DNA from 3 places in the Pseudoalteromonas sp. NJ631 genome. Region 2 is predicted to be linked to each of the others. Evidence: predicted binding sites of a transcription regulator. Region 2 holds the regulator's gene; each other region holds the start of a gene.

Region 1 (10,587 bases), on a different contig from region 2:
GCGGTTAATTCAGCTGAATAGTTTTGAACTTATTCTGAATAGTTTGTTAAGGTTGGCTAAAATAGCATCAGCTAGAAAGTGAAACTCTAGACAACTCAAACACTAATCAAGTATAACAGGGTTCATGTACGTGTGGTTGATGTGTACCGATTGCTCCAACTTGGAAGGGGAATTGTCACATTGATCTAAACGAGCCATAACGACGCAAATAAAAGGTTTCATCTATGACTTTATTTTGGATACCCTTGCTATCCTTAATTGGCAGTTTTATCTCTGCATTTACGGGAAAGCTTTCTCGTAATCAGTCGACTGCTATAACCTTAGTAGCGCCAGCAGTGGCAATTTTACTTGCTGTTGATCTCGCCCCTGCCGTTTTCGCAGGAGAGACTATTCGGTACACATTTGAATGGGTCCCGCTTCTAGATATTAACATCGCGTTTAGACTGGATGGTCTTGCGTTGTTGTTCGTTTTCATGATCTTGGGCATTGGTATGCTGGTTATCTTCTATGCTAGATACTACCTTAGCAGCAATGATTCCATGCCTAAACTTTATGCCTACTTAATGCTCTTTATGACCGCCATGCTTGGCATCGTTATGTCTAATAACGTATTACAACTGTGGTTATTCTGGGAGCTTACCAGTATTAGTTCATTTTTACTTATTAGCTATTGGTGGCATAAATCAGAGGCTCGCAAAGGGGCGAAAATGGCACTTGCTATCACTGGCGGTGGCGGCTTAGCACTGCTTGCTGGCTTGATGTTGATAGGTGATATTGTTGGCAGTTATAACTTGGATGTGATTTTATCGAGTCGTGAGCTTATTCAATCCCATGCATTATATGAAGTGGCGTTAATCCTTGTGCTACTGGGGGCATTTACCAAGTCCGCGCAATTCCCATTCCATTTCTGGCTACCGCACGCGATGGCTGCACCAACGCCTGTAAGTGCGTACTTACACTCTGCGACTATGGTGAAAGCTGGAATATTCTTACTGGCGCGCTTTTATCCTGCGCTGGCGGGTACAGAGCTATGGTTTATTCTCGTTGGCTTAACGGGCTTAGCGACGCTGCTCGTTGGCGCCTATATCGCGTTATTTAAGCATGATCTAAAAGGTCTTCTGGCGTTTTCAACGATCAGTCATTTAGGTCTTATTACGTTATTACTTGGTCTGGATACTGAGCTTGCGACTGTCGCGGCGGTTTTCCATATTATTAACCACGCGACGTTTAAGGCTTCTTTATTCATGGCGACGGGGATCATCGACCATGAAACGGGTACTCGTGATATGCGTAAACTTAACGGTATGTGGCGTTTTATGCCCTATACCGCAACGCTTGCGATGGTTGCCGCTTCTGCGATGGCTGGGGTGCCGCTACTTAATGGTTTCTTGTCTAAAGAAATGTTCTTTGCCGAGACGCTACACCAGCAACTTCTGGGCTCTATGTCGTGGTTGATTCCAATTTTGGCGACAATCGCCGGTGCATTCTCTGTTGCGTATTCGGCGCGATTTATTCATGACGTATTCTTCAACGGAGATCCAATTGATTTACCTAAGGAGCCACATGAAGCGCCACGCTATATGCGTTTTCCAATCGAAATCTTGGTCGCTTTATGTTTGATAGTCGGCATGTTCCCTAACTTTATCGTTGATGGCATGTTAAAAACAGCATCAAGTGCGGTATTAGGGGAGGCTGCGCCAACCTTTGAGGTTGCTATTTGGCATGGCTTTAACTTACCACTGCTTATGAGTGGTCTTGCGGTATGTGGTGGTTTATTAATTTATACTCAGCGCAAATATCTATTCCAATTCCAAGCTTCATTACCGCCAATGAACGCTAAGAAAACGTTTGAACGGACTATGTACAACATCGTGTCTTGGAGTCGCGCGCGTGTAAACGCAATAGAAAATGGTTCGCTACAGCGTTATCTGATGCTGATGTTTATTGTTGTGCTGGTGAGTGCGGGCTGGCCATTGTTTGAAATGTCACAGTTAGTGGGTAATTTAGAGCCGACGCCAATTGACGTACATAACGGTATTGGTGCTGGTTTATTAATGATTGGAGCAATTGGCACGGTTATCTGGCATCGTACTCGTATGGTTGCACTGCTAATGATTTCGGTTGTTGGTCTCATGGTGTCGGTTGCCTTTACGCGCTTCTCAGCACCGGATCTGGCGCTTACTCAGTTAACGGTAGAAGTAGTAACCATTATTCTGTTAATGCTTGCGTTATTCTTCTTACCGCAAAGAACGCCGAAGGAGTCTAGTTCTATTCGCGTACTCCGTGATATGGGGATTGCTTCAGCAATTGGTGTGATCATTGGAAGTATCAGTTACGCCTTGATCACAAGACCGCTGGATAGTATTTCTGAGTTCTTTATTGCAAACGCCAAAGTTGGCGGTGGCGGGACGAATGTCGTTAACGTTATCTTAGTGGATTTCCGTGGTTTTGATACGCTAGGTGAAATTACTGTACTGGGTATTGCGGCGCTGGGGATTTATAAGTTGCTGATTAATTTACCACTATTTATGCCAGGCAGTGACAGTGAAGGCAGACCTTGGGCTAAAGAGAGATATCCGTTACTGTTGGCAAGTATTTCGCAAAGCTTATTGCCTTTGGCATTGCTGGTTTCGGTTTATATTTTCTTGCGCGGCCACAATCTACCGGGTGGTGGGTTTATCGCGGGCCTAATCACGGCGATAGCCTTTATTTTACAATACATTGCTCATGGTTCGAATTGGATTGCAGAGCGCTTTGATGTCAATTACCGCAAGATTATCGCAACGGGTATCGCTATTTCTCTAGCAACCGGTGTGGGTAGTTGGTTCTTTGGCAAACCATTCTTAACCTCATGGTTTGATTATTTTGATATCCCATTGGTAGGTAAAACTGAGTTGGCAAGTGCCATCGCATTCGACCTTGGTGTTTATATCACCGTGGTTGGTGCAACGCTGATGATTTTGGCGAGCCTAGGTAAAGTAACGGCAAATGCGCCCAAAGAAGAGGTGAATATTTAATGGAATTGCTTTATGCATCGTGTGTGGGCTTGCTAGTAGCCTGTGGCGTATTTTTGATTCTACGAGCAAGAACATTCCCTGTTGTTCTTGGTTTAACTATGTTGTCTTATGCGGTCAACTTGTTTTTGTTCGCATCGGGTAGATTGACCTTAAACAAAGCTGCAGTGCTTGGTTATAGCAGTGAGTATGCAGATCCACTGCCGCAAGCCTTGGTATTGACGGCAATTGTTATCGGGTTCGCGATGACGGCATTTGTCGTGATCTTAGCTATTCGCGGTCGTTCTGATTTGGGTAATGACCATGTAAATGGCATTGTTCCTGACAAAAAGGGTAAAGCATGATCCAACATTTGACTTCTTTACCTATTTTATTACCCATGTTGGCAGGGGTGATCCTGCTGATGCCACCGTGTGGTAAAAACTTAGCGATTAGGCGTAAAGTTTCAGTACTTATGTCGCTGATTACGTTTGCAGTTTGTGCCTCACTTTTACTACATGTTCAGCAGTCTGGCATTCAGGTTTATGCGATTGGTAACTGGCAAGCACCGTTTGGTATTGTGTTAGTTGCTGATCAACTTTCGACTCTGTTAGTCAGCTTAACCGCGTTGTTGTGTTTTGTGTGTTCGCTGTATAGCTGTGCCGGAGACGACGAACGAGGAAGTTTCTTCCATCCGTTACTGCACTTTTTGGTGATGGGGGTAAACGGCGCCTTCTTAACTGGTGACGCGTTCAACTTATTTGTATTCTTTGAGATTTTGTTGATAGCGTCTTATGCACTACTAATGCATGGTGGTGATAAGCACAATACCCGTGCTTCACTGCAATACGTGATCCTAAATCTAGTAGGTTCGTCGGTATTTTTGATTGCATTAGGTATCTTGTACGGTGTGCTTGGTACTTTGAACATGGCGGATATGGCATATAAGATCACTTTCTTACAAGGAGATGATGTTTATCTTGCTAAGATTGGCGGCTTATTGTTATTGGTTGTATTTGCGCTAAAAGGCGCCTTGCTACCGCTTCATCTATGGCTGCCAAACACCTATGCAACCGCGTTGCCTGTTGTTGCCGCTTTATTTGCAATCATGACTAAAGTGGGTGTGTATTCCATGATGCGCGTGTATACACTGATTTTTGGCGATCAAGCTGGTGAATTAAGTCATATGGCACAAGAGTGGCTATGGTGGCTCGCTCTGGCGACTATCGTCATGGGTGGAATTGGCGTGCTTGCTAGTCAAGACTTACGTAAGCTGTCTGCAAATTTAGTGGTGGTGTCGGTTGGTACCTTAGTGGCATTAGTCGCCGTACAAACTGTAAATAGTAGTGCTGCAGCCATTTACTATTTAGTGCACTCGACGTTAGTGTCTGCTGCATTGTTCTTACTCGCTGATTTAGTGGGGAAACAAAGGGGTAAAGTTGCCGATAGGATCACCGCAGGTCGCCCAGTAGTACAACCCATGTTACTTGGTATCATGTTTGCGATAGCGGCAATCACTGTGATTGGTATGCCACCGTTATCAGGCTTTATTGGCAAAGTATGGATCTTAAAGTCGACCATCGAGTCTAGTCACACATATTGGTTTTGGGCGGTGTATTTGTTAGTAAGCTTAGCGGTATTAGTTAGTGTCTCAAAAGCAGGTAGCACTGTGTTTTGGCATCATACGGGTAAGGTCGATACGCAATCGGCAGAAAAAGCGCATCCAGCCCAAATTATCGCAATTCTTACCTTGATAACTTGTGCACCGTTAATGGTGATTTTTGCCGGTCCATTGACTGATTATGCATTGTCAGCAGCCGACTCTTTGCACGACTTTTCAAGCATGACGAATGCAGTGTTAAAAGGAGCGAAATAGATGCGTTTAGAAGCAAGGTTTAAATGGCTACCAACTCCATTTCGCAGTCTACTGCTGTTTACCGTATGGTTATTGATGAATAATAGTGTTTCAGCTGGGCATATTATTCTCGCGACTATTCTAGCGATTGTGATCCCGCTTATTACCTATAGGTTTAGAACTAAGCAACCACTGATCATTAAGCCATGGCGTGCGTTTACTCATTTGCTGTTGGTGCTTTACGATATCATTACTGCCAACGTTGAGGTCGCGATAAAGATCTTAGGACCAACGAAGAAATTACGCCCTGGTTTCGTGTTGGTGCCGCTCGATATAGATCAAGCTATGCCAATCACTATTTTAGCCAGCACGGTATCTTTAACTCCTGGCACCGTAAGTGCTGAGGTATACCCTTGGCCAGAGTCTGTAAAAAGTGGCGAAAAACCAGAACGTAAATACTTACTGATCCATGTGTTAGATCTTACGGATGAGCAAGCATTGATTGATACAGTTAAATCTCGTTATGAAGCGCCATTGAAGGAGATTTTTGAATGCTAGAAACTGTAATTCTTATTGTCTTTGCGATGATAGGTGTATCACTTTTGCTAAATCTTTGGCGTTTGGTTGTTGGACCTTCAATTCCAGATAGAATTTTAGCGCTCGATACCATGTACATAAATACCATTGCGCTTATTATTCTTTATGGAATGAGTATGGGGACTGCATTGTACTTTGAAGCCGCATTACTAATAGCAATGCTTGGTTTTGTAAGTACGGTTGCAGTATGTAAGTATTTGCTACGCGGCGACATCATAGAATAGGAGAGCGATATGTCAGAATGGATAATTTCTATTTTATTACTGTTAGGTGGTGCATTTGTATTGATAGGCTCTATTGGTCTTGTGAAAATGCCTGACTTTTTTATGCGTCTCCATGGTCCTACAAAAGCTACAACGCTTGGAATGGCGTGCTTATTGACCTCGGCAATGGTGTATTTCAGTACCACGACTGATGGCGTGAGTGTAAAAGAAATCTTGATTTCAATATTTTTGTTGCTCACCGCCCCCATCTCTGGATATATGCTGATTAAGTCAGCAATACATCACCGTTTGCCAAGTAATGAAAAGACGACTGGCAAAGACAAGATAAAAAAATAGTGCTTCGGCGCTATTTTTTTATCCACCACTTTATAATTTATTCCTCAAAATGCTTCACTTAAGTATCATAAATTTCAGTACGTTATTAAATTTTTTGCTACAGTTAAAAAAGACTTCATAGTCGCCGATAAAAATAGGGGTCACTCGTTTTATCAAGTTGATGATGAACGTGCAGTGCAATTTGTTTGCATACTAAGTCTAAAAACTGGGAATGTTATGAAACAAGCTTCGATTAAAAACAAACTCTTATTCTTTGTAACAGCATTAGTAACGAGTTTGGTTGTTATATTAGTGACAACAATGTGGTTTCACCTTGCAGCAGAAAATACCAAGCAAAGTGAAGGGGTCCAACAAGCGATTTATGATGAAATATCCCAAGGTCTTATCGCTAAAGGCAATCAATATGGGCAACGTGTGGCTGGCTTTATCAATGAAGCCTATCGTGTTCCTTACACTTTGGCGGGTGTGCTATCGCATACCGCCGAGCAGGATCCTCTGAGCCGAGAACAAGTGCAAGAAGTTGTCAATGGTGCGCTAAAGCAAAATCGCTTTGTGTCTTCTATGTATGCACAGTTTGAACCGAATGGTTACGATGGCAATGATGCCAGTAATCAAGGTGGTTCGAGTCACTCTGTGCCGGGCGCTGGTACCTTAGAGCTCTACTTCACTCAAGAAGCTGATGGTCCGATGCAACAAAAAGTTGAGTCGGCAGAAGAAAAATATGCCGATGCAATCAATGAATTTGGCCTACGAGAAGCCGAGTGGTATCTGTGCGCAAAAGATAAAATAGCGCCTTGTATCATGGAGCCCTATTTATATGAAATTTCTCCGGGCAACAAAATGCTGATGACCTCATTGACTACACCAGTCGTGGTCAATCGTCAATTTAGAGGTTTAGTGGGCGTGGATGTAAATTTGCCGATTTTTCAAACTATGGTCGACGAGCTCTCAAACTCGCTTTACTCAGGAGCCGCTAAGGTAACCTTGTTAAGTGAGCTGGGTCTTGTTGTGGGTTCTAGTCACTATAAGAATTTAGCACGCCCACTTGCAGAGTCGACAAAGTCAGATAGGGCTGAGGTGTTAAAATCGCTGCACACAGGTTCTGGGATTAAAGAGCTTGGTGAAGATTTAGTCGTAGCAGTACCGATCAATATTGCGTTACCAAACACCACTTGGTCTCTGGTAATCGAACTACCTAAGGCAATTGCACTTAGTTCTGCTACAACGCTGCAAAGTCAGCTGGAGGAGTCGACAAACTCCGTTGGTCGCTGGATGCTTATTATCGGTATTGTTATTGCTGTTATTGGCATTGCGATTGCGGTGGTATTAGTGAACACAATTATCGGCCCGCTTACTCATATTCAGGAACGAGTCGAGAACTTAGCTTCTAGCGAAGGCGATTTAACGCATGAGCTAGAAGTGAGCCATCATGCTGAGTTGATTGCCTTGGCACATGGCTTTAACCGCTTTACTGATAAACTACGAAAAATGATTGATGACCTCAAAGGTCTTGCTGAATCTTCCTATGAGCAGTCGCATCGAACAACAGAAGCTGCGATTAACATCAAAAACAAAGTCGCTAATCAGCATCTAGAGATAGACAGCGTAGTTACTGCAATTAACGAACTCAGTGCGACCGCTTCAGAGGTGGCCCGGGCGTCTGAAAAAGCGGCTGCAAGTACGAATCAGGCCGCGGATCAAGTTCAGCAAAGCGAACAAAGCATCATTAAAACGACTGAAACGGTGCAATCAATGGCGGATCAAGTCATTGATGCAAAACAAGCGGTCGTGAAGGTATCTGAACGCAGTGATGATATTTCCAAAATACTAGAAGTGATCAGAGCCATTGCAGAGCAAACTAATTTACTGGCCTTAAACGCGGCAATTGAAGCTGCAAGGGCGGGGGAACAAGGGCGTGGTTTTGCGGTTGTTGCAGATGAAGTTCGAGCTTTGGCGTCAAAAACACAGGCGTCGACGGACGACATTAGTAAACTAATAGATAACCTACAGAGTGAAGTCGCGAACTCAGGCCGGATCATTGAGAGCTCTGTGCAGCTAGGTGAAGACGCAGTGAGTTATTGCCAAGAATCGGCTAGGTTAATGAGTACGCTAGTTGCTGAGTTGACGAGCATTTCTAATGAAGTAACGCAAATTGCGACGGCTGCGGAAGAGCAAAGCATGGTTACCGAAGAAATTAATACGAATACGACGGGCATTTCAGACGCCGCTGCTGAGCTTTCGAAGTTCGCTGATGAAGTAGAGCAAGCGGCCAGTTCAATGACGCTGATAGTCGAACAGAAACACAAGCAACTTAATTTATTAAGAACGTAAATTTGTTGGTTTGCAAAGAGACTGGAGACAGTCTCTTTGCAGCTATGGCGTTTTTCATCAAAATTCACTATGATAACTGTATCTATATACAGTTAAGCCAATCATGAAACTCTATATCGCAGAAAAACCCTCTTTAGGTCGAGCAATCGCCGATGTCTTACCAAAACCACATAAAAAACAAGATGGTTATATAGAAGTCGCGAATGGTGATGTGGTTTCTTGGTGTATAGGCCACTTGTTGGAACAAGCAGAACCTGAAGACTACGATGCCAAATACAAAAAATGGCAGTTTCATGATCTACCAATCGTGCCTACTCAATGGCAGTTCAAAGCAAAGCCAAAAACAAAAAAGCAGCTTAGCACTTTAAAAAAGTTACTCACAAAAGCCGATGAAATCTACCATGCTGGAGATCCAGATAGAGAAGGGCAATTGCTCGTGGACGAAGTATTTCAATTCGTAAATTTGCCAGAGCGGAAAAGAGCAACGATCCGACGCTTGTTGATCAGTGATTTGAATCCACAAGCTGTGAAAAAGGCATTGGCTTCGACACGTTCTAATCAAGAGTTTGTTCCTTTAAGTGTATCTGCACTTGCAAGAGCTAGAGCGGATTGGTTATTTGGTATGAATTTAACCAGAGCGTTTACGTTGGCTGGGCAAAAAGCGGGAGTGAATGCCGTTTTGTCGGTTGGCAGAGTGCAAACACCGGTACTTGGTTTGGTTGTTAGGAGAGATTTAGAAATAGAGAACTTTGTATCTAAACCATTTTATGAGGTGATTGCACATATCAATAAACCAAATTGGGGAGTCTTTGAAGCTAAGTGGGTACCAAGTGAAGCATGTAAGCCTTATATGGACGAAGATGGGCGTGTTCTGGTTAAAGCCTTAGCTGAAAATGTTGCGGATAGGATCAGTCAAAAGCAAGCAACAATAAATAAAGTTGAAACGAAACCAAAAAAGATAAATCCGCCGTTACCTTATAACCTTTCTTCTTTGCAGATTGACGCAAATAAGCGCTACGGTTTATCGGCTCAGCAAGTGTTGGATATTTGTCAGGCACTTTATGAGAAACATAAACTGATCACTTACCCTAGATCAGATAACCGTTATCTACCACAAGAACATTTTGTTGAAAGAGAGCAAGTCATTGCGGCTGCCGAGCACAATCAGGGAATAGAAAGTAAGTTTATTAAGTTAGCTGATATGAACCTAAAAGGAGCGTGTTGGAATGATAAAAAGGTAGAAGCGCATCACGCTATTATTCCAACCACTAAAAAGCACCGCAGTGCTCAGCTTGGGCATAGAGAGTTACAGGTCTATCAACTCATCTCTGTACAATACCTTGCGCAATTCTTTCACCCCTACCGCTACAACGAAACTAAAGTGGAGTTGGAGATTAGTGGTGGTCAATTCAAAGCACAAGCGAAGCAAATCACAGATCAAGGATTCAAGATACTGTTTAAAGGTCATGAGGTAGAAAAAGAAAGCCTATTGCCGGAGTTACAGGTGGGAGAGCAACTTTTATGCGAGAAAGGTGAAGTTAAAGAAAAGCAAACCCAGCCGCCAAAGCATTACACTGAAGCCACCTTATTAGGTGCAATGACAGGTATTGCACGGTTTGTTTCCGATCAATCTATCAAAAAGGTATTGAAAGACACTGACGGGCTTGGCACCGAGGCGACGCGGGCCGGAATTATTGAACTTTTGTTTAGACGGCAGTTTCTTAGGCGAGAAGGTAAGACGATATATTCTACGGCGCTGGGAAAAGCATTTATTCAAACCCTACCTGAGTCACTTTCATTACCAGACAGAACTGCGCTCTGGGAGTCATTGCTCGGAAAGATCGCCAATAAGGAAACGTCGTATAATCAATTTATGCAACCGCTTTGTGATGAGTTAGGTGGATTTATTGACAGCGCTCAGTCTATCAATACGAATGCACTGAAAGGCGTCCCTGTACCTGCATTTAAAAAACGTGGGGCAAGAAAGGGGAAATTTACTCGAAAGAGAAAGCCAAGCTCTGCATAATTGTTTTCTTGGCTTGGTTGTAAATTCAGATAGTGTCACTATATCAACCATATTAATTACTCAGACAGAAAATAGAATATGAGCAATAAAATCCAACTAACCCCTGAAAACATTCAGCAAGTAATAACCGACCCAAATCCAGAGAAAGTGTTATTACTAACCTTTTATAGCAATCAAAACCCTGAATGTGTTCAGCAAGACCAAATATTGGAGGGGATCGCGGCT
Region 2 (10,587 bases):
TCTGTACGGCACAGAGCAGTTGTATAGACGCTGTGTCGGCTCTTTGCACTTCACTAATATCAATCGTGATGTCTGATGTTTCCATAGAGTCTTGGAAAATCTGATGGTACAGGCTTTCCACATGGTTAATCGCCATTTCAGGTGGAAGTTTCAACATGAGCTGAAGACTATCCTTGTAAAAATGAGTAATAAAATTAGCTTAGACCGTGATGGTAAAAATGCCACAAAGATTGATTAAAAATCCGCAAATAATTAAAGCGTTAGAGGTAAGATAGTACAGCGACACTGGGGTCGACCAGTGCCGATATAAGACTAATTGATGATCTTCTCTAGGTCAGCGAGAAGTAGTTTGTCATCGATTGTAGGGACAGCTCCAGCTGTATAAGTGGGTTTGAAAATAGCCTCAAGCTGCCCTTTAGGGTTAATTAATGCTACAGACGCACTATGATCAACATAATACTCTTCTGCCTGTTCCTGATTTATTGCGTAGATTAAACCGAGATCTCTCACAAACGGAAATAAAGCCGAATGATCGGCAGATACCGCTTTAAAATTAGGATCAAAGTGCTTGATATAGGCTAAACGCCTCTCTTCAGTATCTCGGTTAGGATCGACCGATACAAACCATACTTGTAAGTCACTTTTGTTTTTTACGGATTGATATACGTGAGTCAGCTTCAACAGCGTCATAGGACACACGTCGGGACAGCTAGTGTAACCCAAAAACAGCAAGTTCCATTTATCGGTAAGGTCTTGATTTGAGACTACCTCACCGTATTGATCCCTTAATTCAAACGCTTTCACGTCCTTAGGCTTAGGGTACCAAACCACTTTTTCCGACACATCTGGCGCAGGCCCACAACCAAACAGAATTAACATAGAGATAATTAAGAAAAATTTTTTCATATAAATGCTTTATCCACAAAGAGTGCAATGAACACTATCAAAAGATGCCAGATAGAGAAATAGAATACCCTCATAGCATACTCTAAACTATTTGTTCTCATAAGCTTTGTGGCTTTGTAAATAAAAGCGACATTTGCTATGCCGGAGACCAGCAAGTAGATCCAACCAGACATTCCCACTAGGTAAGGTAGCAAACAGACTAAAGTCAAAATGATGGTATAAAATAGCACACAGAGTTTTGTAAATTCGTTTCCATGCGTTACTGGTAACATAGGGACTTCGGCTTTTTCGTAATCTCGTTTACGAGCAATAGCTAATGCCCAAAAGTGGGGAGGTGTCCAAGCAAAAATGATCATTACTAACAACCAAGGCTCTGCACCAAGCTGACCAGTCTCACTGACCCAACCTAACAGAGGTGGCATCGCTCCTGCTAACCCCCCTATTACTATGTTTTGAGGTGTTGCGCGCTTTAACAATAACGTATAAACCACGGCATAACCGAATAGCGCGGCTAAGGTAAGTAGCGCACATAACTGATTGGCAAAAATAGTTAATAGAGCATATCCTGAAATTGCGAGGCCTGTCGCGAAGATTAAAGCTGATGATACAGAAACGGAGTCTGTCGCTAACGGTCGGTTTCGTGTTCGCGCCATCTTTTTATCTATTTCTCTATCCACGATATGATTTACAGCTGCTGCACTACTTGAAAGTAAACCAATGCCAAACAAACTCATTAACTGTGCCAATAATGTTTTATCACTTTGCGGTGCTAACATCATCCCGACCCAAGCAGTAATAACTAACATACATACTACTTTGAACTTACACATGCCAAAGTAGGCTTGTAATAGCGTAGTTGCTTTTTGAAGCTCTAAAAAATTAGTTAATTGAAGCATATTTCACCCCTACTTTTTGCGCCAAGCTGATAAAAAAGCACAATCTCACCATTGCTAATAACACCATAGCTGCCATGAAGTTATGGAATAGTGTCAACAATAGAGGAAACTGAAAATGTACTATTGCAGCCCCAACCAAAACTTGTATAGAAATTAAAGCTAAAACGACAAGCGCTGAGTGTCGGAGTACTCGGTTTTGACTTGCTTTAAGCAGTGGCCAGCATGCAGCAAGTAACATTAAAACGGTAATAACTGCCCATATCCGATGGATAAAGTGAATAGATACTCTAGATTCGAATGGCAAAACACCAAACTCATAAGTCGCTGAAGCTTCAGGAAGCGTAAATAAACTCTGCCAAGAGAAAAGTTGCAGATTGTCACATAGCGGCAACCCTGTACAATGTGGAGCAGCATAATTGGCTGCAAGCCACCCACCAAGCGCAATTTGTATAATCAACACACCAAGAGCCACATAACATAAACGACAGGTAAGGCTAGTTACACTAGCAGTAATAGTGGTGTATTTCAGCCTTAAAACCAATAACACCAGCAATGCAAGAATACTAAACCCACCTAGTAAATGACCCATCACAATAACTGGCTGTAAATTCATCGTCACGGTCCACATCCCAAGTGCCCCTTGAAATAACACAAGCAATAGCAGTAAGTAGTAGTGACGATTAGGGTTTTTTGTTTTTTGCTTCTTGAATAGCCTTATGCATGCAAGTGCCAAAATAAGTAACCCGAGGAAGCTGGCAAAATAGCGATGGATCATTTCAATCCAAGCTTTTTCTGCTTCCACTTCTAAATGTGGAAAATTGTCTTTCGCCGCAGATAGTTCATGAGTCTCATTTGGTACTGTTAAAAAGCCGTAACACCCAGGCCAATCTGGACACCCAAGTCCCGCATCACTTAAACGTGTGAAGGCGCCAAGTGTCACTACCGTTATTGCGACGAAACAGGCAAATATTGCGATTTTTATTCTTACCTTGGACATATTTACCTCCTAACTTGAACGAGAGTAGTTCAATAATTTCTTCAGATCACTCAGTAGCCCTTTTTGTACACTTCGTATTTCTTCTAAGCTTGCTACTGGTGCATACTTAAGTACAAATAACCCAGTTTTATCAACTAGGTAGAGATAGTTTTCATCTAACTGGTTGAGGTATATCGGCAAAGAAGTAGCGTACTCAATACCTTTTTCATTTCGCTCTTGTAATACCACAAGCGATACTTTCTGCTGGTTTTTCCCCAGCGCTAAATACAAATTAGGTAAGCTATCTAGCAGTAAAGAACATTGCTTATTACACTGCTTTGGTCGCTGATAAACGATACTCCACTCAGTATCTAAAACCAGCTCTGATTGGCGAACCTCCTGACTTAAAAATTCACCGTGATTAGTCGTGCTATGTGGTATCCAGCCGACCTTTAAGGCAACAAATGCCAATAGTAAGGGGAATACGAACAGCCCTATAAACCATGCCGCGCTTTTAGACATCTTTATTCTCCTTTTTTGAAAGTTTCCAGCCAATTACTACCGCGGCCAAGGCAATAAGCAACCACTGTAAAGCATAAGCTTCATGTTTTTGCGGTGACATTACTACCGGTTGATAATGGGGCTCAGTTCCATCAAGTCTATTTTTAGTCATGTAGGCAATTAGAGGTAAAAGAGGTTTACCTGACTCCGCAGACAAGTAATCAACATCAATATACTGAATCACAGATTGTTTTGTTGTCTCCTCAGCCGCAGACTTAGCTAAGGTGAACCGCTTACTAGCACTAGATTTGATATAGACAGGCAGAGAAACGGTGCCACTTGGAAGAGAGAAAACGGTAGGCACGCGACTAGCCAGCTGAGGCACAAAACCTAAATTAACAGCTAGATACTCATCAGTTTCGGAAATTTTTATAATGCCAATTACATCAAAACCGACTCGGCCTTTCACGACTTGATTATCTAAATACCAAACCGCATCGCCTACAAAACTCCCTGTAATCGACACTTCAGCATTAACATATTGCGTGAGCGGCTGGGATGTTACTTGCTGCTCATTAGCCACGCCTAGCGATTTTTCAATCTCAACTTTATGCTGCAACACATGTTTTTGCTGCGCTCTTTGCCACTGCCAATAAGAGAGCGAGCCACATAAAAGAACAACGATTAATGCTGCCAATATGGGGGGTTTTGATCTACCTTTAAAAAGTGCACCTAAATCCATCGGACACCCCTTATGATTAAAATTATTATTGTTGTATTGCTACTACTCGTTTTTCTAAATCTATTTAGAGCTATGCTAGTCATGCTCAAGTCAGAGCAACAAGAGTCGATGGCGAGGCTATTGCAACAAAGAGTTTATGCATCAATAGCTGTCGTACTTCTAATCTGTCTTGCCGCTCAATTTGGCTTTATAAAGCTACACTCTTCACCCGTTGTTACAACACATAAACAAATACAAACAGGCACAACCAAACAACATCAACAAAATGCCAATACCAAGCCCCAGCTTGAAAAGCAAAGTGATTCTTAGCGGTAAAGTGACCCTTTAATACCCTTATCCATATAACGAAAAGAATGATCGCGCCAAGTGTGACGTGAAAACCATGAAATCCTGTCAGCAAAAAGAACGTATTACCGTAAACTCCCGACTGGAGAGTTAACCCCAGATCTTGGTAAGCGTGAATATACTCTTCCACTTGCAAGGTTAAGAATGCGACGCCAAGTAGTACTGTTAACCCTAAGAACGCCTTCACTTTCGCCCTTTGCTCTTTTTCTAAAGCTACGTGAGCAAAGCTAAGGGTTACTGATGATGCTAATAGAATAATCGTATTGATCAGCGGAAGTCCCTGCCAACCCATAGCTTGAGTGACAGTTCCATCTGGAGTTGTGAGCAATGGCCATACAGCTTCAAATTGAGGCCACAAAACCTCATTGGTACTGGCGTTATTACTTGCACCGCCTAACCACGGCACAGCTATCATTCGAGCATAAAAAAGTGCGCCAAAAAAAGCAGCAAAAAACATAACTTCGGAAAAGATAAACCATCCCATTCCTTGCTTGAACGAACGATCCATTTGGGCAGAATATAATCCAGTTTGAGATTCTTGGATCACATTCCTGAACCAACCAAAAATCATATAGATCAGCACAGCAATACCCACGAGCAGTAGCATTACTCCACTATTACTGGTTGATTTAAGTTGAATAATCGTTAAGCCAGCGCCAACAGCGATAAAGAAAAGTGCAAAAGCCCCGACGATTGGCCATGGACTTTGCTCAGGCACGTAATATTTTTCTTGTTCATGGTTCATATTTGAACTCCTCTCGAGCGGCCAGCATATTCAGTCCATCACTGTCTTGTTTGCTAACTCGCTCTGTAATATCAAACAACGTATATGAAAGCGTGAGTTCCTCAACATCACTTGGGAGCTCCGTATCTACATAGAACCTCAAGACAAACTCAACTTCTTCTTTGCCTTTCATTGGTTGCTGATCAAAACAAAAGCAGGCCATTTTGTGTAAATACTTTGCCGCTTTCCCTGGAGACACTGAAGGGATCGCTTGCAACACACGCTCACTATCACTCAAATTTTTTGCAATGAATTTGACATCGGTTAGCTTACCGGGTTGAATTCTAACCGAATGCTCGACTGCATCGACCTTAAATGGCGCCTGGCTTTGACTATGCGTTGTGAAGCTCACATCTACTTGTCGACTTTGCACAATTGACTCGCTCTGCTTGGCGATTTCCATGGATGGCTTACCATTTAGGCCTGTGACATCACAAAAAACGTCGTATAGAGGAACCAGTGCAAAGGCAAAAGCAAACATACCTAGCGTCAACAAAATTAGCTTCTTAAGCAGGCGTCCATGTTGCATTATTTAATCTCCGGTGGCGTTGAAAAGGTATGATAAGGAGCCGGAGATGGTACTTGCCACTCTAATCCCTCAGCCCCATCCCACACTTTCCCTGGGGCCTGCTCTCCACCTTTTATACATTTATAAACCACTGCAACAAACAACAGTTGAGAAAGACCAAAAGCAAACCCTCCGATACTAATGATCGCGTTGAAATCAGCGAACTGTAGAGCATAATCAGGGATCCGCCTTGGCATGCCAGCAAGACCAACAAAGTGCATAGGGAAGAACAATACGTTCACACTAACCAAAGAGAGCCAAAAGTGAAATTTAGCCAATTTGATATCAAACATGTGACCTGTCCACTTTGGTAACCAATAATATGCGGCGGCCATTATTGAGAATACTGCACCCGTAACCAACACGTAATGGAAATGCGCGACAACGAAGTAGGTATCGTGATATTGGAAATCTGCGGGCGTAATTGCTAACATCAAACCGGAAAATCCGCCAATTGTGAAAAGTACGATAAACGCAATGGCAAAAAGCATGGGCACCTCAAAACTAATAGCACCTCGCCACATTGTAGCTACCCAATTAAAAACCTTAACGCCAGTAGGCACAGATATGAGCATAGTTGCATACATAAAAAACAACTCACCAGCTAAAGGCATGCCCGTAGTAAACATATGATGAGCCCAAACGACGAACGACAACAGAGCAATCGACGCGGTTGCATAAACCATTGATGCATAGCCAAACAGTTTCTTTCTTGAAAATGTCGGTACTATCGTAGAGATTATGCCGAAGGCAGGTAATATCATGATGTACACTTCAGGATGACCAAAGAACCAGAATATATGCTGGAACATAACAGGATCACCACCACCTGCTGCATCAAAAAAGCTCGTTCCAAAGAACTTATCAGTCAATACCATAGTCACAGCGCCAGCGAGTACGGGCATAACTGCAATCAGAAGAAATGCAGTGATCAGCCAAGTCCAGACAAATAAAGGCAACTTCATCCATGTCATACCTGGAGCTCTAAGATTGACAATGGTCACGATAACGTTGATAGCTCCCATAATAGAGCTAATGCCCATTATATGGATCGCAAAAACAAAAAATGCTGTATTGTCATTGCTATACGTTGTAGATAGTGGCGCATAAAAAGTCCAACCGAAAGCAGGCCCGCCGCCTTCCAAAAATAACGACATCAGTAAAATTGCAAATGCAAAGGGTAGTATCCAAAAGCTCCAGTTATTCATTCTAGGTAGCGCCATATCAGGAGCACCAATCATCATTGGGATCATCCAGTTGGCAAGGCCTGTAAATGCGGGCATGACTGCGCCAAATACCATTATTAGTCCATGTACTGTCGTCATTTGATTAAAAAAATGCGGATCTACAAGCTGCAACCCTGGTTGGAATAACTCGGCTCGGATCACCATCGCCATAGCACCACCGATTAAAAACATGCTTAGTGAGAACAATAAATACAGTGTTCCAATGTCTTTATGATTGGTGGTAAACAGCCAGCGCTTTAAGCCTTTGGGAGCTGTATGGTGTGAATGTTCTTCTACGATGGCACTCATTACTTACCCTCCTCTAATGCATCTATCTCACGCTGTATTTGACTTGGCTGAATAACATCGCCGGTGTCATTACCCCAGCTATTTCTTTTATAGGTGATAACCCCCGCGATCTGTTTGATTGTTAATTGCTTTGCGAAAGATTGCATCGCAGTTCCTGGGCGGCCTAAAAGGAGAATATCTATATGAGCTTTAATATCTCCAGTGACGACTTTACTCCCTTTCATTGCAGGGAAGACACCTGGTAGCCCAAGCCCCGTTGGTTGATGGCAAGCTGCGCAATAAGCCATGTAAGTTTGTTCACCAACCTCCATTAACTCCTCTTTCGAAAGAGTTTGTTGGGCAACTGCTTGTGACTCAGCTTCTGCTTTTGCTTTTTCAGCTTTAGCATCGTTAAGCCAACTATCAAATTTATCAGGACTTACAGCCTCGACGACGACTGGCATAAAGCCATGATCTTTGCCACATAATTCAGCACATTGGCCTCTGTAAATTCCTTCATCGTTTACCTTTGTCCATGCCTCATTTATAAAGCCTGGATTGGCATCCTTCTTCACCGCAAAATCAGGCACCCACCAAGAATGGATGACATCATCTGAGGTCATCAAAAAGCGAACTTTCCTATCGGTGGGAATAACTAAATGCTTATCAACTTCAAGCAGGTAATTTTCATTTTTTTCTTTAAGATCACTAATTTCATCTTTCGAAGTAGAGAGTAAGGAATAGAACTCAACATCGTGCCCCATATACTCATAGTGCCATTTCCACTGAGAACCTGTGACTTTAATGGTCAGATCAGCTTTACTCGTGTCTTCCATAGCAATAAGCGTTTTTGTGGCTGGTATTGCCATACCAATGAGTATCAGGAAGGGAATTGCAGTCCAAAGTATTTCCACTTTGGTGCTTTCATGAAATTGCGCTGCAACAACGCCTTTTGACTTTCTGTGTTTTATAAGCGCCCAAAACATAATCCCAAACACAATCACACCTATGACACAACATATTAGAAATATGGTCATGTGAAGCTCATACACTTGATGACTAATGTCTGTAACACCTTGCCTCATATTATAAGCGCTGTTAGCAAGTGAGGGCATGGCGATTAGCACTGCGATGAATGCTACAACTAATCGACAAATTTTCATTTGACGTCTCCTTCAAGACAACTCGTGGTTGTCTTTTGTTATTATTGGATGACTGTCATATTGTCTATTTGTACATAGACTTACTGCACGACTATTAACCAATTAGTCAAAAAACAAACAAATTGCAAGATTTTTGAGAAGACCGACTTTAGAATCAAAACTGGGGACTATAGGGATTAAAACGAAGAATGATGAAAAATAGTGTATAAAGATCAGAAAACTAAAAATATTACTAAATGATTAAAGTCACTATAATCATCCTACTTTCACATAGTTAGAAAAGTTAATTATCACTTTTTAAACAAAATATAGTTAAAGCAAGCGCAACTTTATCTTTAACGCTACGCTCGCTCTCAAAAACTACATCCAGTCAGCACTTCGGATAACGCCGACGGCTAACCCTTCAATGGAGAAATTTTGATGCTCAAGATCCACTTCAATCGCATTAAACTCTTCATTCTCAGCATGCAATAAGACTTTCTTTCCTTTCTTTTCAAAACGTTTAACTGTCACGTCCTCTTCTACACGAGCCACTATCACTTGGCCATTTTCAGCCACTTGAGTACTGTGAACAGCCAGTAGATCACCATCCATAATGCCAATATCCTTCATGCTCATACCATTAACTCTCAAAAGATAATCAGCATTAGGTTTAAAAAAACTCGCATCTACATTACAGTGACTTTCTACATGTTGCTCTGCCAGAATAGGCTCACCAGCAGCAACACGACCGATAATAGGTAAACCAAGTTGTTCGGATTCATCCTCTACAAGTCGAATCCCTCGGCTTGCACCAGGGACCATTTCGATAACTCCCTTTTTCGCAAGCGCCTTAAGATGTTCTTCCGCTGCATTTGCACTCTTAAAACCCAAAGCATCAGCTATTTCTGCACGAGTTGGAGGCATGCCAGTATCTTTTATGAATACTTTTATTAATTCAAAGATTTGTTCTTGTCGTTTTGTTAGAGGACGCATTAACTGGTGTTCCATACAGTGGTTTATTTACTGTAAGTATATACAGCTCAAAAAAAATCGCAAATGTTTCTTTATTCGACATATTTTAAGTGTACTTGCTGATAGCATTAATTAGAGTAGCATTTAACAAGAAGCGAAGTCCGTGCCTCAAAGCATAACCTACGACCCTAAGCAATAAGAAATAGATTATTAAGATTTTGGGCTGATAAACTACCTCCTACCATGTTGCACTTTGCTAATACTGTGCTGGGAGCGCATTTACTTAGGTTTAGAATATTTTTTCAGAACTTCATTGCAAACCATCGGCGGATAAACCACCTCGCACCATGTTGCACTGTGCTGATACTGTGGTAGGAGCGAGTTTACCTCGCGAGGTTTTAATACCATTCCGTAATGATTTGTGATCTAATTGTATTTATTTTCCAACTGACAAATAAACTTTGAATACTCATACTTCTGCCGAACTTTTCAAGTTAGCTAAATCAGAAAAAGACGCGCGTAAAAAGATCCGCTATTTAGCGGTCGCGCACTACCGTGATAACCACAATAAAACGCAAATTGCTGCCATGCTGCATGTCAGCAGAAGAATGGTAAATGAGTGGGTAAAGCGCTACCTTAATGAGGGGCTTACTGGCCTTGACGCTAAAAAACCTATCGGTAAACGTTGTTATCTGAACGATACGCAGCAGAAACAACTTTGCCAGTATATTGAAAAATACAGTCAAAATGACAACGGTGGTAGGTTGACAGGGTATCGTATAAAGCAATACATTGAATCTGAATTTAACGTCTCTTACCACCCTAATGCGATTTATAAATTATTGGAGAAATTAGGCTTTAGCTGGATAACTAGCCGCTCTCGCCACCCGAAACAGTCCGAACAAGTTCAGCAGGACTTTAAAAAAACTGCAAACGGACTTGATCAAAACGATCCCGCTATTTATCAACCTGAATGACGTGGATATCTGGTTTCAAGACGAGGCCAGATTTGGTCAGCAAAACACCACGACACGCCTTTGGGCAAAAAAGGGAACTCGGCCTAGAGCAGTCAAACAACAACAGTTTGATTATGCTTATCTATTTGGCGCTGTTTGCCCAAGCACGGGGCAGACTGAAGCACTCATCACACCATGGGTAAATATGAGTGTTATGAAACAGCACTTGCAACAAATATCTGAGAAGACAGCACCTGAACGGCATGCTGTTGTGTTAATGGA
Region 3 (10,587 bases), on a different contig from region 2:
CGGTCCATATAATCAAAGCCACATTTATCAACATCGACCATATCCAGCGCTAAGTGCGCAATCTCTTCAGTGATAGAGCCATCACCCTTCACTTCAGCAAAGTCTCTTACCCTGCGTAGTAAACGATTTGCAATTCGTGGTGTACCGCGCGCTCGACGCGCCACTTCAGTTGCGCCCGACTCGCTGATCTCTAGATTTAAATGATACGCTGAGCGAGTCACAATCGAAGACAAATCTGCAACCGAATAAAACTCCAAGCGCTGCACAATACCAAAGCGGTCTCTCAATGGTGAGGTTAACGAGCCGGCACGTGTCGTTGCACCAACTAAAGTAAAAGGCGGTAAATCCAGTTTAATCGAGCGTGCTGCTGGGCCTTCACCAATCATGATGTCCAATTGGTAGTCTTCCATAGCGGGATAGAGAATTTCTTCCACCTGAGGGCTTAAACGATGGATCTCATCAATAAATAGCACATCCCCTTCTTCAAGGTTAGTGAGCAATGCGGCCAAGTCTCCCGCTTTTTCAAGCACAGGTCCCGAGGTGGTTTTTATATTAACCTCAAGCTCGTTTGCGACAATGTTCGCAAGCGTGGTTTTACCTAAACCCGGCGGACCAAATATCAGCAAGTGATCTAAGGCTTCCTGTCTTGAACGTGCCGCTGCTATAAAAATTTCCATTTGCTTTTTGACATGTGGCTGACCAGTATAATCATCTAGTAATTTAGGTCTAATCGCCCTATCAACTAAATCTTCATTACCTTGGATCTCAGGTTCAATTAATCTATCTGCTTCAATCATAGTTACATCATCGATTTAAGAGCGTCTTTAATGATACTCTCGGTCGTCATGCCTTCTCTGTTTGCGGCTTTTACCGCTTTTTGTGCTTGAACTTGTTTATACCCTAATGCCATTAAGGCTGCAATCGCTTCATCTGCTGGGGTATCACTTACCGTCGGATGCTCTTGCGGCGCAAGTACAGCGGCATCGCTAAACGGTGTGAGTAAGTCATTGCCAAAGTCTTTTAGCTTATCTTTCATTTCAAGCACTAGGCGCTCAGCGGTCTTTTTACCAACTCCTGGGATCTTAACTAAAGTCGTTGCATCACCATGATTCACGCAGCTAACAAATTGCTCTGCAGACATGCCCGATAAAATCGCAAGTCCGAGCTTTGGACCGACTCCGTTCGCTTTAATTAACGTTCTAAACAATGCACGTGCGATCTTGGTATTAAAACCAAACAGTAACTGCGCATCTTCACGTACCACAAAGTGAGTAAATACTGAAACCGGCTCGCCCACGCTCGGTAATTCATAAAAACAGGTCATTGGCATTTGTACTTCATAACCTACACCTGCAACATCAATTAATATCTCTGGTGGCTGCTTTTCTAACAGTGTTCCGCTTAATTTTCCTATCATGGTTATCTCAACCTTCCTCTTACGGTTTTACGCGCTGCGCCTGCCATTTTTATTAAGTTTTGCCTTGAGTGCGCGTGACAAATCGCCACCGCCAACGCATCTGCTGCATCAGCTTGGGGTGTGCCAGGCAATTTTAATATGCGCTTTACCATTTCCTGTACTTGGGCTTTGTCTGCACCACCGGTACCCGCAACGGCTTGTTTAACTTGCCTTGCCGAATATTCACTCACGACCACTGACTGCATGGTCGCCGCAACAATGGCCGCACCTCGCGCTTGACCAAGTTTTAAGGCTGAACTTGGATTATGCGCAACGAACACTTGCTCAATCGCAAAGTCGCTCGGCGAAAACTGCTCTATGAGCTGTGTGATCCCTTGATAGATCATTTTTAATCGAGTGGGAAAGTCATGTTCACCAACTTTAATGCAACCGCTCCCTAAATATTGGAACTTTGCACCTTGATGAGCAATCACACCATAGCCTGTAAATCTTGACCCCGGATCAATTCCTAAAATGACAGCCAAACGCATCGTCTCTTGGTTTTTTGGTTATAATGCCAAAATACTGTATAGATTACCAGTTATAAGCTAGTTCATCTGATCAAAAAAGGCGACCAAAGTCGCCTCTTTTACATCAGGTTGGCGAACTTACTCGCCTTCACCTTGCTCTGCTAACTGCTTTTCTATCGAGATAGCAAGCTCTTTTAGCGCATCTGGGTTTGCTGGGCTTGGCGCATCAGTCATCAAGCACGACGCTTGCGTTGTTTTCGGGAACGCAATAACGTCACGGATGTTGTCGGTGCCACACAGTAGCATCACCAAACGGTCAAGACCGAATGCCAAACCTGCGTGCGGAGGCGTGCCATACTTCAGAGCATCGAGTAAGAAACCAAACTTCTCTTGCTGCTCAGACTCTTCAATACCTAAAATTCTGAACGCCGCCTGTTGCATTTCGTTGTTGTGAATACGAACCGAACCGCCACCGACTTCGTAGCCGTTAAGTACCATATCGTATGCATCAGAAAGTGTACCTGCTGGATTTGCTTCAAGGTCTGCAGCACTTACGCCCTTAGGCGCAGTAAACGGGTGGTGTACCGCGTGTAGGTTACCTTCGTCGTCTTCTTCGAACATCGGGAAGTCAACAACCCAAAGTGGTGCCCACTTAGTTAGATCAGTGATTTCTAAATCAAGACCAATCTTCAGACGTAGCGCGCCCATCGCTTCGTTTACAGTATTACGCTTGTCTGCGCCGAATAGAATAATGTCACCTGTGTTTGCGCCTGTGCGCTCAAGTAGTGCATTGATCACTTCTTCATTCAAGAACTTAGCGATTGGCGACTGTACGCCTTCGATACCCGCATCACGGTCGTTCACTTTCATCCAGGCAAGGCCTTTCGCACCGTAAATACCTACAAACTTAGTGTATTCATCGATTTGCTTACGTGAAAGTTGTGCGCCACCTGGTACTGATAGTACTGCAACGCGACCTTTTTCGTCGTTCGCAGGGCCGCTTAGTACCTTAAATTCAACGTCTTTTACGATGTCTGCAACGTCGATAAGCTCAAGCGGGTTACGTAGGTCTGGTTTGTCCGAACCATATTTGCTCATCGCTTCGCTGTACGGCATCACGGGGAACTCACCCAAATCAACGTCTAGGAAAGACTGCCACATTTCGCGGATCATTTTTTCTGTCACGCCACGAACTTGATCAGAGCTCATAAATGACGTTTCGATATCTATCTGAGTGAACTCTGGCTGGCGATCGGCACGTAAGTCTTCATCACGGAAACACTTTACGATTTGATAGTAACGGTCAAAACCAGACATCATTAGCAGCTGCTTAAATAGCTGCGGCGACTGCGGTAGCGCATAGAAACTGCCTTTGTGAACACGACTTGGTACTAGATAGTCGCGTGCACCTTCAGGTGTTGCTTTAGTTAGTACTGGCGTTTCAATGTCTAAGAATGCATTTTCATCCAAGAAACGACGCACAAAGCTACTCGCTTTAGCACGCATCTTAATGCGATCGCTCATTTCTAGACGACGTAGGTCTAAATAACGGTATTTAAGACGACGCTCTTCAGAGTTTTGCTGATTGAAGTCAAGCGGTAATGGTTCTGAACGGTTGATAATGGTTAAGCCAGTACCTAAGATCTCAACTTCACCGGTTGCCATGTCTTTGTTAACTTGGCTTTCAGGACGCGCACGGACAACACCTTTGATCTGAACACAGAATTCTTGGCGCAACGTATTCGCTTTATCCATTAAGCCTTCCACTTCAGGATCGAATACCACTTGCACAAGCCCTTCTCTATCTCTTAAATCGACAAAGATTAGGCCGCCAAGGTCACGACGTTTATTGATCCAACCGCATAGTTCTACTTCTTGATCAACGTGGCTTTTGTTTAAGTTTCCGCAATATATTGAGCGCATAGTTTTCCTGTCTCTCAGTTACACCAAGCGGTAACTGGCATTAATATGAAAAATTATCGGCGATTATATAAAAATACCCGACTTGATGTCATCCTTGATCCCGTTTTGTTTCTAAATTTCGTGAACTTTATTACACTGACGCCACCATTTAAACGAAACAAGCTCAATTATGTTATACCTTGGCTGCCCACAGTGGAGTTCAGCTCACTGGAAAGGACGCTTTTTTACGACTCACTGCCAAAGCAATAGAATGCTTCAAGAATATGGGCAAATATTCAACTCTGTTGAAGGCAACACCAGCTTTTATGCTGATCCCAAACCTAACACCATTGAAAAGTGGCGAAATGATGTGCCTGAGCACTTTCGTTTCACCTTTAAAATTCCTAAGCGCTTTTCCCATGAAATGGCGCTGCAAAACTGTCAGCAAGGCATAAGCCATTGGTTGCAGCTATTTGAACCTATTTTCGACAAACTGGGCATGGTGATGCTACAGCTGCCTAAAGCATGCAGTCCAGAACATTTGCCAAAAATAATCGACTTTTGTTCATTATTACCTAAAGAGCTGCAACTAGGCATCGAGGTACGTCATTTAGGGTTTTTCGACAAGTCGGATAACGAACGGCGTTTTAACCAATTTTTAATGGCAAATAGTTACAACCGCATCATGATGGACACACGACCTTTATTCAGCGAACCTGCAAACACCCAAGCGATTATTGATGCTCAACAAAAAAAGCCGAGAGTGCCATTACATGTGATAGCAACTAGTAACTCACCAATGATACGTTATGTTGGTTGTTCAGACTTAGAAGCCAATCGCGCCTTTTACCGCCCTTGGCTCACCAAGATAAATCACTGGTTGGATGAAGGGAAAACACCCTATGTGTTTTTCCATACCGCGGATAATTATGATGCCCCCATACTAGCCAAGCAATTTATAAATGACCTACAAAGGAAAGACATCACATTGGGTTTATTCCCCGCTGAACAACAACCTCAGCAAAATAGTTTTTTGTGAACTTTCACTATAACTTGCAACCAAGTGTAAAATATACTAGCTTGTTCAGTGAATAGAAACACAGACAAGTAACCCTACTTGTTTACAAAAAGGAAATTATAAATGATAAAACTAAACAAAAAGAAATTAAAAGCGCTTTCAGAAAACAAGCAAACATTACCTAACAATGCTACTCGTAAAATTGCTGGTGGAATATCTGGTGATCATGTTTGTTGTTTTTCAGAAGACTGTCAAGACCAAATCGTTGCTGCACCTGCTGGCAACTAACTCATTGCGTCATAATGCCTTCTAAAAGTGGCGCAAGCGTGTCTTTTGCGCCACTTTTAACACTCAATACGTACATTTTTCAGTTAGCTATTTAGCACGACTTTGCTCAAATCCTTCGTAGTGAGGTAAGCTCGCATCGAGACCTTCCAAGTTCGCTTTACTGGTAACAAAGTTGTGAGACATAGGTCGCTCGACGATATCCGACTCTAATATACCTAATCGTAATCTGGAGTTTGTCTGGTAAGTTGTCATTGGAACTAAACAGAGGTGATGCACAGTGCGCACAAAAATGACGTTTACGTCCAGGCTTGAATTTAAAATACTTCATGTGTTCAGCCCCTTTTACTACGTTCAATTCATAGGTATTTACAAATCCATTAGTCGCATATGTAGTAGCGGTAGACTTACGACACAATGAACAGTGACAGTGGATAATACCGCTAATTTTACCGATAATTTACAGCTCAACTTGGCCACATAAACAACCTGCCTGATACATCAAGCTCTTCTTGAAACTATTCGTGTTTGTTTATACTGCTCGACATGATTTGTACCAGAAGTAACCACGTTGAATTTCACTCGCTATTTTGTTCATTACCCAAACACCATTCTATCGTAAGTTGAACAACTTATTACCTCGGGGCAAATTAAATCGTACTCGAACGTAAGTATCCTCACGGCCATCAATTATAAAACGAAAAAGCCTTATATGAGTTTCACCAATCAACTAAAACAAGCGCCTTAAGCGCTACTGGAAGTACTGGTTGTACATGAGCTTGCACATTTCAAAGAAAAGGATGTGTGACACTCCTAACAACCGACTTCTCAGCTAAATGTTGTCAACTTATGTATAACGATTGTGGGTCAACATCACTAACTGTTTAGTTCATAAGAAATAAAATCATGAACTTTCATTTGTGTCTGAAATAAAGATTAAATTTTTTGACCTTATACTCAACAATAAGATAACGCCATCGAGAGCTCAGCGATTAGCTGTTGTCACTATCAGAATAAAAATAAGTAAGGTACAATTTTCTTTATTCATCTTTCTAAGCTTAAAAACACAAAGAATGCCATCTTCAAAAGTAAAATTAGCTCCGTTAAAGTATCTATCGTCGTACTCACTTGAAGTGCAAGATCAAGTCAGAACGATGATTGAGCAAGATATACTAGGTCAATTTTTACTTAAGAAGCACCCCAAAGTGCATGATATTAAAAACGATAAATTGCTTCGTGAATACGTCATAAATTTAAAGAACACTCACTTACGGAAGTCCTCTCCATTAAGTAAAGTTATTTACGATAAAAAAATCCATGCTGTAAATAACGCTCTGGGCTTGCATACATTTATTTCAAGAGTACAGGGAAATAAGTTAAAGAGTAAAAATGAAATACGAATTAGTGATATTTTCAAAACAGCACCTGAGGTGTTTTTAGAAATGATTGTTGTTCATGAGTTAGCCCACATCAGAATAAAGCAACACGATAAGGCATTTTATCAATTGTGCCAGCATATGCTCCCTAACTACCATCAACTAGAGTTTGAAATGCGTGTATACCTAACTCAACTAGAATTAAAAGGTCAAATTTACAAATAAAAATCAAATTTTGATATTTATTTGAATGAGTGTGATTACCAAGAACTAGATAAGTTTGATTGTCGCAAACTGAGGGTTATAACTACATAACGCTTATTACCTGAGCCGAATTTACGCCCCAATTTAGCTCAATTTATAAACGTGATGGCTCACTTTAAAACTCTCATCCTTCATAAAGAATGCGCTACCAAACTTGACTCATCGAAAAGTTAAAAAGTTAAATAGCGGAGTACTGGATAGCTATTACTGAATCTCACTCTAGTACGACTGTTTAGCAATGCAGCCTTGATGAGAATATCACGCTATCCTGACACCTCTTCGAGGCGCTGTTCTAGTAATTTAACACTCAGGCTATCGTTTTAGCTGTCATCTTGTTTAGCTGCATTGCTCCAAGCATATGGAGCCCCACTATCATCAACTTGAGCTAGAGCTAGAGCTAGAGCTAGAGCTATTTATGCTGATGTGTGAAACGGAAGGCAACACCAATTACACTTAACTTAAGTGTAATTGGTGTTTTGAGAAATTAGCGTTTACAGCTTGGTGCGAAACCACCCGTACGCGCTTTGTTAGCGGTTGCTTGGGCAGTTGTCATGTTGGCTTGTAATTGCTTAATTCGATTTTCAGGCGCAGGGTGCGTCGACATAAATTCTGGTGGACGCTGTTCGCTCATTTTCGCCATATTTTGCCAAAGCGCTACAGAGCCTTCAGGATTAAAGCCAGCCTTTGCCATTAGATCTAAGCCGATAACATCCGCCTCGCTTTCATGAGAGCGGCTAAATGGCAACGCAACGCCGTACTGTGCGCCGAGACCTAATCCCTGCATAATGGCATTGCGATATTCGATATTATTCATTTCAAGCACCGCCGCACCTGCTTGCAGGCCAAACTGCAACACACTATTTTGCGATACGCGCTCATTAGCGTGTTCAGCAATAACGTGCCCTACTTCGTGACCCATAACCGCCGCAAGTTGATCTTGGTTTTCTGCAACTTTGAGGATCCCCGTATGAACCCCAATTTTACCGCCGGGTAGCGCAAATGCATTGGCAGAATCATCTTCAAATACCACAACTTCCCATTGCTGGTTTGCGTAGTTTGCTGGGAGTTGTGCTATTAAGGCATTTGCAATACACTTAACGTAGCGATTGGTTTTAGCATCAGTATCGACTTTTTGCTCTTGCTTCATTTGCTCAAAGCTTGCAACACCCATTTGGTCCATTTGTTGCTCGGAATAGAGTGCTAACTGAGTGCGTCCGGTAGGCGATGTTTTGCAGCCTGCAAGGGTTGCTGCCACGGCTATCGCGAGAACCAGTTTTTTCATAACTTGTTCCTTTTCTTATTTTATAACTTAAGTTTCTCTAAGTTTACCGCAATTTCGTCACTTAACGAGACTAACTTAGTACAATATAAAAAATTTTTCATGAACTTCTGCTGATCAGAACGCCGTCTTTTCGTTGCTCTCCTCTAGTGCACCGAGCTCCATCTCCATATAAAGCGTCGCTGATTGGTGTATATATTCTGCTTAACATTAATAAGGTTACAATACCAACATATGAAGTCATCAACACTCCCCGCAATACTATTGCCATTATTGGCTAGTATTGTCGCAATAACGCCTTTGGCCATTGACCTCTATCTCCCCGCAATGCTTGCGATTGCAAACAGCTTGAATAGCCCGCTTGAGCAAGTACAGGTTTCTCTTAGTAGCTATTTAGCAGGCTATGCTGTCGGCATGATGGTGTTTGGCCCCCTTGCAGATAGATTCTCAAGACAGACGTTAGCTATTTGGGGCTTGGTCGGGTTTACCGCATCGTCAATTGGGCTTGCGCTAACGAATGACATCGATATGTTTTGCTTCTTGCGGGTCGTTCAAGCATTTTGTGGTGCCGCAGCAACGGTCGTTGTACCTGGTGTGATCCGCTATTACTACAAAGAGCACACAGCTAAAGGAATGTCTTATGTCTCGATGATCATGATGATAGCGCCACTAATTGCTCCCTCTCTTGGTGCGTTGATCTTGTTGTACTTTGATTGGCACGCCATTTTTTGGTTTTTAGCGGTTTATGCTGTACTCGTTATCATCGCATTACAGTTTTTCTGTATTGCAATTCCGACCAAAGCGGATGTACCGCTTAGCTTATCGTTTTTCTTAAAAAGCTATCGTATTGTGTTAACACAAAAGAAGGCCCGCTACGATATTCTTTCTTCGATGCTGGCATCATTCGCATTCTTTTGTTTTTTAACCTCAGTTTCATTTATTTATCTTGAGTATTATGGCGTGTCGGAGCAGCTGTTTGGAGTGTTATTCGCCATGAATGTGATTGCATTGATGCTCGGTAACTTTGCCAACACGCGTTTAGTACCAAGGCTTGGTTCTAGGAGAATGCTCAATATCGGTCTCGCGATTGGTGTCGTCTGCTCTACCATCTTAGTCATACTCAGTAGCCAATCAGTCTCGGTTTGGGTGCTAGCTTCTGCCATTGCACCTTTGATGATGAGTTTGGGGATCATTGCCAGCAACGCTGATGCACTGATATTACTGAGTTTTGAACATCAAACCGGTACCGCTACCGCGGTGATAGGCACGCTACGATTTGGTAGTGGCGCTTTGGTCGGCCCTTTACTTGCACTCGCGGTTCCTGAGTCACCTTTGCCATTCTCAAGCTTTATGTTCGCTGCCATTGTGCTAACTATCGTCTGCCAATTGCTAAATAGGCGTTTTGAGAAAAGTGTCAACGCCACAGAAATCAAAGAGTAATACACAAAAAGCCCCGACTTGCGGGGCTTTTTATAAAATCGTTATTCGGTCAGGTTAATTTAGTTCTTTATCTTTCCAGAACTTAGTGCCTTTTACTGTAGCTTGCAGTGCTAAACCACTCTCTGTAAAGGTGTACACTGTAACATCGCCATAATAGGCTTCCCCTTCTACCGATGCGCCTTTTTTAGCCGCTTTCGCTGCAGCATCTGCATTTCCGCCAAACGTCCAGCCTGAAGTAACAAACTTATTCATTGCTTCAGGAGTATGGAATACCATCACAATACGATAATCCTTTACACCTAGACCAAGGCCTACACCACCTTCAGCCATATTCATATAAGTGTTACTTCCTACCGCCTTATCGTGTACAACACCGTAACCTGTTCCAGCTGCAACAAATAGCAGATTAATATTGGCATTAGAAAAAACAGCATAACCAGGCGCTGCCGCAATTTGCGAACGCGTATCCGGCTTTTTGCTGTAAAGCTGAGTAAGTACATCGTTTTTCATATCTAGGATGGCACGTTGCTTTTCAACCTTGTCACCATCGCCCATTGAAGCACATGCACTAAGCATGACGGCCAAAAAGCCAGCCATTAAATGTTTAACGTTTACCATAGGTTTTTCCTTTCCTGCATTAATTGAAAATAACACTACCTATCATAGACGCTTAGTTTGAATGCTGGATTAATTTAGAGGTATGTTTCGAGCCTTGCCAAACCAGCGGCAAAGTTACGCTTACCCGTTCCTAAACGAAAGTGGCACTCGCTCTCCAATAGAAATAACGTTGCGGGTAACAATAGCGTGTTCGAGGTCTCTGCAAATTGACGTGACCACTTTTCAGAATCCCTTACTGAATTAATCTTCAGCAAAGACAACACCCCGCCATGCGGCTCAACCCAAGCGACTTTTTGCGAGTATAAACTGACAAATTCACGCATCAATTGGACGTTATTTGCAATGATGTTCGCATTATGCGCTAAAATAGTTTCACTATGCAGTAATGCGGTTGTTGCCAATAAATCATCCACTTTACTACCACAAATGCTTAAGTAGCTTTTACCGGCCAGCAGCGCATCTGCTAGTGCTTTCGAACC

What was found. Region 2 encodes LexA, which represses DNA repair genes until DNA is damaged. Its sites were predicted from a motif close to TACTGTATNNNNATACAGTA; they were not measured.
Region 1: a site for LexA is predicted at 8,411-8,430, ahead of A587_RS0111850 (DNA topoisomerase III). Genes of this name have one in related genera too.
Region 3: a site for LexA is predicted at 1,980-1,999, ahead of ruvC (crossover junction endodeoxyribonuclease RuvC). Genes of this name have one in related genera too.

The regions. Positions count from the first base shown of each region.
Region 1 covers NZ_AKXJ01000006.1:1,390-11,976, reverse strand. Annotated here, with positions in the region: gene A587_RS0111890 (hypothetical protein) at 1-21, shown strand, start outside; gene A587_RS0111885 (monovalent cation/H+ antiporter subunit A) at 225-3,017, shown strand; gene A587_RS0111880 (Na+/H+ antiporter subunit C) at 3,017-3,358, shown strand; gene A587_RS0111875 (monovalent cation/H+ antiporter subunit D) at 3,355-4,869, shown strand; gene A587_RS0111870 (Na+/H+ antiporter subunit E) at 4,870-5,406, shown strand; gene A587_RS0111865 (K+/H+ antiporter subunit F) at 5,400-5,669, shown strand; gene A587_RS0111860 (Na+/H+ antiporter subunit G) at 5,679-6,005, shown strand; gene A587_RS0111855 (methyl-accepting chemotaxis protein) at 6,222-8,336, shown strand; gene A587_RS0111850 (DNA topoisomerase III) at 8,440-10,362, shown strand; gene A587_RS0111845 (tetratricopeptide repeat protein) at 10,441-10,587, shown strand, end outside.
Region 2 covers NZ_AKXJ01000022.1:50,088-60,674, forward strand. Annotated here, with positions in the region: gene A587_RS0122950 (STAS domain-containing protein) at 1-157, opposite strand, end outside; gene A587_RS0122955 (SCO family protein) at 313-906, opposite strand; gene cyoE (heme o synthase) at 903-1,802, opposite strand; gene A587_RS0122965 (COX15/CtaA family protein) at 1,786-2,799, opposite strand; gene A587_RS0122970 (hypothetical protein) at 2,809-3,300, opposite strand; gene A587_RS0122975 (SURF1 family protein) at 3,293-4,021, opposite strand; gene A587_RS25475 (DUF2909 family protein) at 4,034-4,330, shown strand; gene A587_RS0122980 (cytochrome c oxidase subunit 3) at 4,236-5,111, opposite strand; gene A587_RS0122985 (cytochrome c oxidase assembly protein) at 5,101-5,679, opposite strand; gene ctaD (cytochrome c oxidase subunit I) at 5,679-7,253, opposite strand; gene coxB (cytochrome c oxidase subunit II) at 7,253-8,395, opposite strand; gene lexA (transcriptional repressor LexA) at 8,756-9,370, opposite strand; partial or broken gene A587_RS24880 (IS630 family transposase) at 9,811-10,587, shown strand, end outside.
Region 3 covers NZ_AKXJ01000001.1:86,056-96,642, forward strand. Annotated here, with positions in the region: gene ruvB (Holliday junction branch migration DNA helicase RuvB) at 1-797, opposite strand, end outside; gene ruvA (Holliday junction branch migration protein RuvA) at 800-1,417, opposite strand; gene ruvC (crossover junction endodeoxyribonuclease RuvC) at 1,420-1,941, opposite strand; gene aspS (aspartate--tRNA ligase) at 2,065-3,849, opposite strand; gene A587_RS0100420 (DUF72 domain-containing protein) at 4,019-4,867, shown strand; gene A587_RS24935 (hypothetical protein) at 4,970-5,134, shown strand; partial or broken gene A587_RS23765 (GFA family protein) at 5,222-5,591, opposite strand; gene A587_RS0100435 (YgjP-like metallopeptidase domain-containing protein) at 6,205-6,732, shown strand; gene A587_RS0100445 (M48 family metallopeptidase) at 7,256-8,053, opposite strand; gene A587_RS0100450 (Bcr/CflA family multidrug efflux MFS transporter) at 8,285-9,490, shown strand; gene A587_RS0100455 (YSC84-related protein) at 9,545-10,108, opposite strand; gene A587_RS0100460 (aminotransferase class I/II-fold pyridoxal phosphate-dependent enzyme) at 10,183-10,587, opposite strand, start outside.